One region of the Streptomyces sp. NPDC048182 genome, then DNA from elsewhere that is predicted to be linked to it. Evidence: riboswitches for the same ligand, from Rfam matches in the RefSeq annotation. Region 1 holds a riboswitch; each other region holds the start of a gene.
What was found. A riboswitch is a leader RNA that binds a small molecule or an ion and turns the genes downstream of it on or off. The one in region 1 is predicted to bind cobalamin.
Positions count from the first base shown of each region.

Region 2: linked by a shared signal. The riboswitch ahead of metE (5-methyltetrahydropteroyltriglutamate--homocysteine S-methyltransferase) and the one ahead of ACGFZL_RS10865 (ABC transporter substrate-binding protein) in region 1 are both predicted to bind cobalamin.
Region 3: linked by a shared signal. The riboswitch ahead of ACGFZL_RS23325 (ribonucleoside-diphosphate reductase subunit alpha) and the one ahead of ACGFZL_RS10865 (ABC transporter substrate-binding protein) in region 1 are both predicted to bind cobalamin.

Region 1 is NZ_JBIDAQ010000004.1:464,827-467,081, reverse strand. It holds gene ACGFZL_RS10865 (ABC transporter substrate-binding protein) at 1-751, opposite strand, end outside; cobalamin riboswitch at 803-929, opposite strand; gene ACGFZL_RS10860 (prenyltransferase/squalene oxidase repeat-containing protein) at 1,134-2,255, opposite strand, start outside.
Region 2 is NZ_JBIDAQ010000005.1:49,533-51,787, forward strand. It holds gene lysA (diaminopimelate decarboxylase) at 1-654, shown strand, start outside; cobalamin riboswitch at 751-943, shown strand; gene metE (5-methyltetrahydropteroyltriglutamate--homocysteine S-methyltransferase) at 1,109-2,255, shown strand, end outside.
Region 3 is NZ_JBIDAQ010000012.1:184,886-187,140, forward strand. It holds gene mctP (monocarboxylate uptake permease MctP) at 1-285, shown strand, start outside; gene ACGFZL_RS23320 (GNAT family N-acetyltransferase) at 357-863, shown strand; cobalamin riboswitch at 913-1,055, shown strand; gene ACGFZL_RS23325 (ribonucleoside-diphosphate reductase subunit alpha) at 1,175-2,255, shown strand, end outside.

The sequences.
Region 1 (2,255 bases):
GCCCGGACAGCAGCGCGTTGAGCCGGGCGGACTCCTCGTTCGCGGGCACGATCTCCAGTTCGGCGATGTGCGGGGCGCCGTCCCAGTGGTCCGTCCAGCGGCGGTAGCGGGCGGTTCCGCCCGGGGTGAACGACACGAAGGTGAAGGGTCCGGAGCCCACGGGCCGGCGGAAGTCCGTGGTGCCGTCGGGGATGATCTCTGTGCCGGGGCCGGCGAAGACCGTGGGGAACTCGAAGTTCGGCGACTTCAGCACCAGGACGAGGGAGCGCTCGCCGTCCGCCCTGCTGGCCGTGAAGTCGATCGCGGAGAGCAGCACCTGCGACGGGGACCCCGTCCCGGGGTCCGCGGCACGGCGATAGCTGTAGAGGACGTCCTTCGCGGTGACCGGCCTGCCGTCGTGGAATCGTGCCTGGCGCAGGCGTATGTGCCATCGGATGCCTGCGGCATCGCTCTCCCAGGACTCCGCGAGCCGCTCGCGCACGGACATGTCGTCCGCGTACGTGCCGAGCGTGTCGTAGAGCGCCTTGGCACGGGCCTGGTCGACGAAGTTCGGGGCGACGTGGGGGTCGAGGGTCTCCTGCGAGCCTCCGGAGGTGAACGCCGCGCGGAACCGGTCGCTCCCTCCGCCGTCCTTGGTGTCGCCACCGCAGCCGGTGAGCAGGCCGGCTCCGGCGAGCGCCAGCGCGCCGCCGGCGGCCAGGACACCGCGCCTGCCGGGCCCCGGGCCGTCCGTTCGGGCATGCGTCGTCACATCGATCCTCTCCGGGGTCTCCACGCCCCTGCCGCTGGACCGGCGACGGGTCAGTCTCCTGGCTCCCGGATCATCGCTCGCCTCGGCCTTCCCGTCCGCGCGCGGACAGTGGCCTGCGGGAGGTTCGCTTCCCGGTCACAGTGGCGGGACCGCGCCGGACTCGCACCGGCTTCCTGGTCCCCGTCGCCTCATGAGGTCATTGTGGCCTACACGCGATCCGGGCCCGTCACCCGGTGGCTGCTGCCGACGATCGCGCGCGGGCAGGTCGACGGCGACGCGCGGGGCAGTTCGTGGAGATGAAGGACGAATCGGCGCCCTCAGGGGCCCGCACCGCCCACGCGACGAGGGCCCCGACGTTGTCACGGACGAGCCGGAGTGCCCGTCAGGCGCCCCAGCGCAGGGCGATCGTGTCGCCCACGTTGATCACCTTGTTGCGGGCCGCGCCCGCGAAGGCGGAGCCGTCGACGCTGACCTTCCAGGTGTTGGAGCCGCTGTTCGCCTTGCCGTTGACGGCGGTGATGGTGCCGGTGCCGGAGGCCGGGGTCACGCTGGTGACGCAGCCGGACGGGGTGGCCGCGCCGCCCGCCGCGGTGAGGACGTCGCCGAGGGTGGTCGTCGTGCCGGTGGGGGTGAGGGCGACCGAGCACACCTTCAGGTTGCCCGCGCCGTCGTCGACGGTCAGGGCCAGCTTGGTCGCGGTGCCGGCGGTGAAGGCGGACTGGGCGACCCACTTGGGGGCGCCGGGCGTGACCGGGGCCGGCGGGGCGGTGGTGAAGCCGCCGCCGGCGACCGCGCGGAGGGCGTCGATGGAGGAGTAGGCGGACGGACTGGTGTCGGAGGGCTGGTACTTGAAGCCGCCGCCCGGGTTGTACTGGTTGGCGATGAGGAAGTCGACCGGCGTCTTGCCGGCCCCGGTGAGGAAGTCGCCGGTCTGCGGGTTGATGCCGCAGGCGTTGAGGCCGGCGATGCCCCAGCCGTTGGAGCTGGTGTTGACGCCGTAGAGGGAGTTGAAGGCACCGGTGCCGGAGACCAGGGTGCTCTTGAGGAAGTTCTTGGCCTGGACGACGTCGGTGTCCGTGTTCGGGACCCCGGAGACGCAGAGCGCGGCCATGGCCGCCCCGGTCATGTCGACGTCGCTCGCGGAGTTCAGGGCGGTCGGGTCGCCCTCGGCCTTCTGGTAGGTCCAGCCGCCGTCCGTGTGCTGGTTGGCGCGGATGCGGGTGACCAGACGGTCGGTCAGGGTCTGCGGGATGCGGTTGGCGCCGGCCTGGGTCTTGGCGCCGCGCAGGGCGAGGGCGGCGAAGACGGTGCCGTTGAAGTTGGCGGAGGGGCCGAAGTAGCCGGGCTCGGCCGTCTGCCAGTAGGAGTAGATGTTCGCTATGAGGTTCCGCGAGGCCGAGACGCGGGCCGGATCGATGCCGGCGGCGTAGGCGTTGAGCGTGCCGCGCTCGTAGTCGGTGACCACGGGAGCGGCGCTCGGCCAGCTCGCCGTCGACAGGAGGTT
Region 2 (2,255 bases), on a different contig from region 1:
CCGTATCTCGTGGCGGTGCGCCGCCTGGTCGGCCTGATGAGCCGCCTGCACGAGCAGCACGGCCTGGTCCTGCCCGAACTCGACCTGGGCGGCGGCCATGGCATCGCCTACCGGCCCGGCGAGCCGGCCCTGGACCTGACGGCCCTGGCCGGCCGGGTGCGCGCCGAACTCGCCACCGCCTGCGCGGCGGCGGACCTGCCCGTCCCCCGGCTGCTCATCGAGCCCGGCCGGGCCATAGCGGGACCGGCGGGCGTCGCCCTCTACCGGGTCCTGTCCGTGAAGCGCACCGGCGACCACGTGTTCGTGGCCGTCGACGGCGGCATGAGCGACAACCCGCGCCCCGCGCTCTACGGCGTCCGCTACGCCCCCCGCCTGATCGGCCGGCCCGGCGGCGCCGCGCCCGCCCCGGTGACCGTCGTCGGCCGGCACTGCGAGGCGGGCGACGTCCTCGCCGCGGACGTCCCGCTCCCCGCCGACGTGCACCCCGGCGACCTGATCGCCCTGCCCGTGGCCGGCGCCTACCACCTCTCCATGGCCTCCGGCTACAACCTCGTGGGCCGCCCACCGGTCGTCGCCGTCCACAGCGGGACGGCCCGCCTGCTGGTGCGCCGCGAGTCCCTGGCGGACGTCCGCAACCGCGACGTGGGGCTGTGACGTCCCCGCTCCCGGCCGTCCCGCGCGTACCCCCGGCCCCGGAGTCCCGTCCATGTTCCCCCTCCGGCGGGCCCACCCCGTAGGGTGGCCGGTGCAGCTGGTTCGCCCCGTCCGCCAGGCGGGGTGTCGCAAGAGGGAACCCGGTGGGAATCCGGGACTGCCCCGCAGCGGTGAGCGGGAACGACCGCCGTCATACGCACTGGGTCCGACGTATGGGCCCGGGAAGCGACGGCCAGTAGGTGTCCTCCGAGCAGGAGGGCGGGCCCGCGAGTCCGAAGACCTGCCAACTGCCCGCGCGCGGACCGTTCCGTGCGCGGACATCCCGGTGACCTCGAGGGCGGGTCGGCGTACACACCAGGCAGGGCCGCGACGGCTCCGTCCGGTGCGTCGTTCCCTTCGCGTCTCTCGTCCCGTCTCCGGGATCTCAGGGATTCATCTCGCGAAGGAGATCTCCGTGACAGCGAAGTCCGCAGCCGCGGCAGCACAGGCCACCGTGTACGGCTACCCCCGCCAGGGCCCCAACCGGGAACTCAAGAAGGCCATCGAGGGCTACTGGAAGGGCCGCGTCACCGCCGACGCCCTCCACGCCACCGCAGCCGAACTGCGCCGCAACAACCGGCGCCGCCTCGCCGGCGCCGGCGTCCACGAGGTGCCCACCGGCGACTTCTCGTACTACGACCACGTGCTGGACACCACCGTCATGGTCGGCGCGATCCCCGAGCGCCACCGCGCCGCCGTGACCGCCGACGCGACGGACGGCTACTTCGCCATGGCCCGCGGCACCCAGGACGTGGCGCCGCTGGAGATGACCAAGTGGTTCGACACCAACTACCACTACCTCGTCCCCGAGCTGGGCCCCGACACCGTCTTCACAGCCGACTCCACCAAGCAGGTCGCCGAGCTGACGGAGGCCCTCGCCGAGGGCCTGTCCGCCCGGCCCGTCCTGGTCGGCCCCGTCACCTACCTGCTGCTCGCCAAGCCCGCCCCCGGCGTGCCCGCCGACTTCGAGCCGCTCGCCCTCCTCGACCGCCTGCTGCCCGTCTACGCCGAGGTCCTCGCCGACCTGCGCGCGGCCGGCGCCGACTGGGTCCAGCTCGACGAGCCCGCCCTGGTCCAGGACCGCACCCCGGCCGAGCTGAACGCCGCCGAACGCGCCTACCGCGACCTCGGCGCCCGCACCGACCGGCCCAAGCTGCTTGTCGCCTCCTACTTCGACCGGCTCGGCGACGCCCTGCCGGTCCTCGCCAAGGCACCGGTCGACGGCCTGGCGCTCGACTTCACCGAGGCCGCCGCCAACCTGGAAGCCCTGGCGGCCGTCGGCGGACTGCCCGGCAAGCGCCTGGTCGCCGGCGTCGTCAACGGCCGCAACATCTGGATCAACGACCTCCAGAAGTCCCTCGCCACCCTCGGCACCCTCCTCGGCCTCGCCGACCGGGTCGACGTCGCCGCCTCCTGCTCCCTGCTGCACGTCCCGCTGGACACCGCACCCGAGCGGGACATCGACCCGCAGATCCTGCGCTGGCTGGCCTTCGCCGAGCAGAAGACCACCGAGATCGTCACCCTCGCCAAGGGCCTCGCCCAGGGCACCGACACCATCACCA
Region 3 (2,255 bases), on a different contig from region 1:
GGCATGGTCTACGGCACGGCGGCGGCGTACGGCGTGGCGTCCCCGACGCAGAAGCACTTCGGCGGCTCCGCGAAGGAGATCCCCGGCATCGGCGAGATCGGCTACATCGGCCTCACCGCCTTCGCGCTGAACGTCCTGGTCACCGTCGTCCTCACGGTCGTCCTGCGCGCCGTGAAGGCCCCCGACGGCGTTGACGAGACCCAGCCGTCCGACTACACGGCCGACGCGGGCGACCCGGGCGTCGAGACCGAACTGCCGCCGGCCACGGCGGGCACGTCGCACTGAGCGCGCCCGGGGGCGGGCCGTCGGGGAAATCCGGCGGCCCGCCCTCGCGTGTCCGGGGCACACTCGCCCCCATGGACCTCCTCATCCGCCCCGCCGCCCCCACCGAGTACGCCACCCTCGGCGAGATCACCGCGCACGCGTACCTCCAGGACGGCCTGCTCGACTTCGGCGAGGACGACGCCTACCTCGGCGAGCTGCGGGACGTCGCGAAGCGGGCCGCGGACGCCGAGGTGCTGGTCGCGGCGGCCGACGGCCGGGTGCTCGGCGGCGTCGCCTTCGTGCCCTCCGGCGGCCCCATGGCCGACATCGCCGGGCCCGGCGAGGCCGAGATCCGCATGCTCGCCGTCGCCCACGAGGCCCGGGGCCGCGGGGTGGGCGAGGCCCTCGTGCGGGCCTGTGTCGAACGGGCGCGGGCCGTCGAGGGCTGCCGGGGCGTCGTGCTGTCCACCCAGCGGGCCATGCGCGGCGCCCATCGCCTCTACGAGCGCCTCGGCTTCCGCCGCTCACCCGAGCGGGACTGGAACCCGCTGCCGGAGCACCTCGACCTCACGCTGCTCACCTACGAGCTGACGCTCTGAAGCCGACGCCCCCGGGCCGACGCGACACAACATCTGGGGGCGCTCACCCCACCCGGCACAAGATGTATGCTCGTGCTCGCTGTCGCCGCAGGGGAATCCGGTGCGAATCCGGAACTGTCCCGCAACGGTGTACATGGGTGCGTTCGCGCACCATGGCCAGTCCGAGGACCTGCCGACAGTGCGCCCGGCCGCCGGCCGGGAGCCTGACGTCCGGGCCTCGTGGAGTGGGCCGGTGGACGCGCGGCGCCGTGCGCGCCCGTGGCCTCCCCCTGCCCTCCGCCAGGCCCCTGCCGAGCGAGGGAGTGCCCCACGTGACCATCGCGCCAGCCGGTCCGGCCGCAGCGATCGCGGCGACCGAGGAACCCGACGGACCCGGAACCGCCCTGCTGCGGACCCTGACCGGGCTCACCGCGGACCTCCCCGACGCCGACCCCGGCCGGGTCGCCGCCGCCGCGCTGCGCGGCCGGTCCGCCCGCGCGGACGAGGCGGAGCTGCGGGAGCTGGCGACGGAGGCCGCCGCGGGGCTGATCTCCGAGGACCCGGCCTACTCCCGCCTGGCCGCCCGCCTGCTGACCATCGGCATCCGCGCCGAGGCCGCCTCGCAGGGCGTCACGACGTTCACCGAGTCCGTCGCCGTGGGCCATCGCGAGGGCCTGATCGCCGACCGCACCGCCGACTTCGCCCGGCTGCACGCGGCCCGCCTGGACGCCCTCGTCGACCCGGCCGGCGACGACCGCTTCGGCTACTTCGGGCTGCGCACCCTCTACAGCCGCTACCTCCTGCGCCACCCGATCACCCGCAAGGTCATCGAGACGCCGCAGCACTTCCTGCTCCGCGTCGCCGCGGGCCTCGCCGAGGACGACACCGCGCGCGCGGTGGACGAGGTCGCCTCGCTGTACGCGCTGATGAGCCGCCTGGACTACCTCCCGTCCTCCCCCACCCTCTTCAACTCCGGCACCCGGCACCCCCAGATGTCGTCCTGCTACCTCCTGGACTCCCCCAAGGACGAGCTGGACTCCATCTACGACCGCTACCACCAGGTCGCCCGCCTCTCCAAGCACGCCGGCGGCATCGGCCTGCCCTACTCCCGCATCCGCGCCCGCGGTTCGCTGATCCGCGGCACCAACGGGCACTCCAACGGCATCGTCCCGTTCCTGAAGACCCTGGACGCCTCCGTGGCCGCGGTGAACCAGGGCGGCCGGCGCAAGGGCGCCGCCGCGATCTACCTGGAGACCTGGCACTCCGACATCGAGGAGTTCCTGGAGCTGCGGGACAACACCGGCGAGGACGCCCGGCGCACCCACAACCTGAACCTCGCGCACTGGGTGCCGGACGAGTTCATGCGCCGGGTCGGCGACGACGGCACCTGGTCGCTGTTCTCCCCCTCCGACG